Regions from separate parts of the Thermoanaerobacter siderophilus SR4 genome, predicted to be linked through region 1. Evidence: riboswitches for the same ligand, from Rfam matches in the RefSeq annotation. Region 1 holds a riboswitch; the other holds the start of a gene.
What was found. Region 1 has a riboswitch for thiamine pyrophosphate ahead of thiT (energy-coupled thiamine transporter ThiT). Riboswitches for the same ligand answer to the same signal wherever they lie in the genome.
Positions count from the first base shown of each region.

Region 2: linked by a shared signal. The riboswitch ahead of thiD (bifunctional hydroxymethylpyrimidine kinase/phosphomethylpyrimidine kinase) and the one ahead of thiT (energy-coupled thiamine transporter ThiT) in region 1 are both predicted to bind thiamine pyrophosphate.

Region 1 covers NZ_CM001486.1:1,044,746-1,046,952, forward strand. The annotation lists gene thiT (energy-coupled thiamine transporter ThiT) at 139-777, opposite strand; TPP riboswitch at 840-942, opposite strand; gene THESIDRAFT1_RS05140 (ABC transporter ATP-binding protein) at 1,065-2,207, opposite strand, start outside.
Region 2 covers NZ_CM001486.1:1,686,201-1,688,407, reverse strand. The annotation lists gene thiE (thiamine phosphate synthase) at 1-454, opposite strand, end outside; gene thiD (bifunctional hydroxymethylpyrimidine kinase/phosphomethylpyrimidine kinase) at 458-1,252, opposite strand; TPP riboswitch at 1,310-1,412, opposite strand; gene THESIDRAFT1_RS08255 (iron-containing alcohol dehydrogenase) at 1,797-2,207, opposite strand, start outside.

The DNA.
Region 1 (2,207 bases):
AACCTTTGATTAAATTATCTTATGATAACATTAAAAAACATTATAGGGATGTTAATTTTATGTTAAATTTTTTCTTACAAAATATTATACCATTATTTTGGCTATCCATTGAAAAAAATAAAAAGGGGAAATACCCCTTTAAGCAATTGCTTTCTTTTTAATTTCCTCGATAGCATTTCTAACTTGAGGAATTAGTGAAACTGCAAAACATATTGCCACTTCTACACCTATTATGCTTCCATTAACTAAAAGTGAATAAACTATAGGACTCATTCCTTTTGGCGCATAGCTTGCAAAAAAGAATACTCCGGATAAAAAGTGAGAGAAAAATCGTCCAAATCCGCCGACTAAAATTCCCAAACTCAGGTTTTTTCTAAAAAAGCCAGCAAGTCCTAATGCACCAAAAGCCAAAGGATAGTCGAGAAGTACTTGCACCCATTGGACTATAAAGGGGTCTTGAATAAGTTGCAAAAGTCCATATGCCATGCCAACAATCACACCAGGACCTGGTCCATAATAATACGCAAATATAAAAAGTGGAAGCATGCTGGCAGGCGTTATGGAACCACCCTGTGGCCAGTGGTAAAACCTTATATATGACAGCACAAAAGAAATAGCAATTGAAAGTGCTCCGTAGACAAGCATCTTTGTGTCAAATTTGACACTTCTTCGCATCAGATATAAAAGAAAAGCTGCCAATAAAATTGCCAATATAACTGATAAGGTCACTGGTTTTATTTTGGCAAAATCAGAAAATATACTTATAATGTAGGACATAATAAAAAACACCTCCATGATATTTAGAGGCTATGTTCGCTGAAAAAAATACCGCGAAATGCGGTATTTTTGAGCCGCATTCCCTACGGAGGCATTACCCTCATCAGGTTCCAAGGGTTTGGCATCAATGCCATCTCAGCCATTAAGGCTCCCCCAGCGGACATAACCACCTATTTTGTTTTCACCTTTAATTTATCATTTTCTGTAGTCTGTGTCAAGAATAATTATCAAATGCGGATGGCCAAGCTTTGTAGGTTGCTGACGTTTTGCACACACATCAAATGGTATTAACTTGCCATCTCTTCCTCTTTTTCAAACTGACTGTTATAGAGACTTGCATAAAAACCGCCTTTGGCAAGAAGCTCTTCGTGGGTACCTTGCTCTATAATATCTCCATGGTTCATGACAAGTATCAAGTCAGCATCCCTTATCGTAGAAAGCCTATGAGCGATTATAAAGCTTGTGCGTCCTTTCATAAGGTAATCCATCGCTTTTTGTATTTGTATTTCTGTAAGGGTATCTACAGAGCTTGTAGCCTCATCGAGTATGAGAATTTTGGGATCTTTCAAAATAGCTCTTGCTATAGTTAGTAACTGCTTTTGCCCTTGAGAAATATTTGTGGTCTCTTCATTTAATACCATGTTATAGCCCCCTGGCAATGTCCTTACAAAACTGTCAACATGAGCTGCCTTAGCAGCTTTTATAACTTCCTCATCAGTAGCATCGAGACGGCCATATCTTATATTGTCCATAATAGTACCATTGTAAAGCCAAGTATCCTGAAGCACCATGCCAAAAAGTGAACGCAAATCTTCTCTCGTAAAATCTCTTATATCATGCCCGTCAATCAAAATAGCTCCTTCATTCACATCGTAAAAGCGCATTAAAAGTTTCACTATAGTAGTCTTTCCTGCACCAGTAGGACCGACAATTGCAACTTTTTGTCCTGCCTTAATAGAAGCAGAAAAGTTATTTATCACCATTTTATCAGGTCTATATCCAAAACGAACATTTCTAAACTCCACATTCCCTTTTATATCTTCAATTTTTACAGGCTGTGGATTATCTGGAACTTCCTCTTCTTCCTCCAAAAACTCAAATACTCTTTCTGCACAGGCAGCAGTTTGTTGCAGTATATTGGAAATATTTGCAATCTGAGCAATAGGCTGTGTAAAAGATCGGATGTACTGTATAAACGCCTGAATATCCCCCACTTCTATTGCATTTTTTATGACCAACCAACTACCCAAAACTGTAACCGCCACATAACCCAAGTTTCCTATTACATTCATAAGTGGCATCATAATACCTGTCAAAAACTGTGACTTCCAAGCTGCTCCGTACAAAGTGTTATTTAATACATCAAACTTTTCAATGCTCTTTTTCTCTCCATTAAAAGCCTTTACTATATTATGGCCTCCATATACTTC
Region 2 (2,207 bases), 640 kb from region 1:
CCTCTTTTATCTTTTTCAGCCCTTCTATTCCAATAGCTTCCGCCTCCGGCTTTGTAGGAGTCTTAAACACCGCTCCCACTCCTAAATAATCCGCTCCATCTCTTTGTGCTTTTAAAGCTTCTTCCACTGTCCTCGCTGATACCCCTACTATTTTATCATGACCTATTACTTTTCTTACAACATCTGCCGGCAAATCCTCCTGTCCAACGTGAACTCCATCTGCATCTACTGCCAAAGCTATATCCACTCTGTCGTTAATAATGAGAGGGATTCTATTTCTTTTTGTCACTTCTTTAACTTTGAGAGCAATTTCATAAAATTCCCTACTTGATATGTCTTTTTCTCTCAGTTGAATTACTGTTGCACCGCCTTTTATTGCTAATTCTACTGCGTCAGCAATATCCATATCCTTTATGTAAGACCTATCCGTTATAGCATAAAGGGTTAAGTCCATATCTCACACCTTCCTTATTTCTATATTCCAAAAATGGTTAGTGGGACCTACTCCATGCCCTATGGCCAACGAATGTTTTATAGCCCCTGTAATGTATGACTTCGCTCTTTTTATTGACTCAACTAAATCATAGCCTAAAGCGATATTGGCAGCTATAGCTGAGGAAAATGTGCAGCCTGTACCATGCGTGTTTTTAGTATCGATTCTCTCTGATGTAATTTCATAAAACTCTTTTCCATCGAAAAATACATCTAAAGCATCTCCTGTAAGATGTCCACCTTTTACCACCACTGTTTTTGCACCAAAATCTAAAATTCTTTTAGCTGCCTCTTTCATGTCATACACACTTTTGATTTCCCTTCCAATTAGCTCTCCTGCCTCCATAAGATTTGGCGTAACTACAAGGCTTAAAGGAATCAGTTCCTCTTTCAAAGCCTCCACTGCTTCCGGCTTCAATAAATAGCTTCCACTTTTTGAAATCATAACAGGGTCCAACACAATATTTTTTACATTGTAATCTTTTAACCCTTTTGCAACCATTTTAATTATGTCTTCATTAGACACCATACCTATCTTCACTGCATCTGGATATAAATCCTCAAAAATTGCCTTCATCTGCAAATACACCATATCAGGACTTATATCCTCAATTCCCAAAACCCCCATTGTATTTTGCGCTGTTATTGAAGTAATGACACTCATGCCGTATACTCCATGGGCTGAAAAAGTCTTTAAATCTGCCTGTATACCTGCTCCTCCCCCAGAGTCAGAGCCGGCAATAGTAAGGGCTAATTTCATAAAAACACCTCCAAATAATAAAATAAGCCCACCTGTGAGGTGAGCATTTTTACAAATGTTTTAAAAAGCATGCTTCCCTACGCAGGCATTACCCTGACAGGTTCAAAGGGTCGGGAACGAATCCCCTCTCAGCCACTTTTTGGCTCCCCTAGCACTTGTCATATTTAGTTTTAAGTAAATTGCTTAAACTAATTATACCACAAACGCAAAAGAATTCAACAATTATTTTGAAAATGATATCAATATTTAATGAGTTAAGTTATAAATTCCCCTTTTTCTGATAAAATTTAAGTGTTAACAAAAAAACATAAAATTACTGCCCTTAGCTCATTTTTGTAAGCTAAGGGCTCTCCTCAATTTCTCAGTCTTCATTTCTTATTTATCAAAAAGATATCCTATTTGAACTTGTTGTGCTATTGTTTGTCCTTCGCTGTCTGCAAAGATTAAAATTTCTTTGCCTTCAACATGGTTAAAATAATAACTATACTGTTCTTGTTCATTGCCTATTGTCTATCTGCTTGCTGTGAAATTTTTAAATTAAATTTTAGAAAGATTCTTCATAAATCTTGGCAATAACAGCTTCAGTTGCTTCCACTGGTGCATTAGAAAGCAATCCGTCCAGCGAAGGCGTAGTTTTAGCAAGCCTTACCAGAGTCGGAATATCCTCTTTTGTGAATCCAAAGTCCGAAAGTTTTTGGGTGCATCCTACATTAAAGAGCCATTCTTCAACCTTTTTAGCTACATATTCTGCTTCAGCAGGCAGACCTTTTAGCCCAGGCACTATAGGACTATATACTTCAGCCAGAACTTCTGCAACAGATGGATAAATAGCCTTTACCACCGCAGGCAGTATAGCACCAAGTCCAAGACCATGAGCTATCTCGGGTTTTACTGCACTCAGAGGATGCTCTAGCGCATGGGTAAGGTGCAAAAGGCCATTGTCAAAAGAAATACC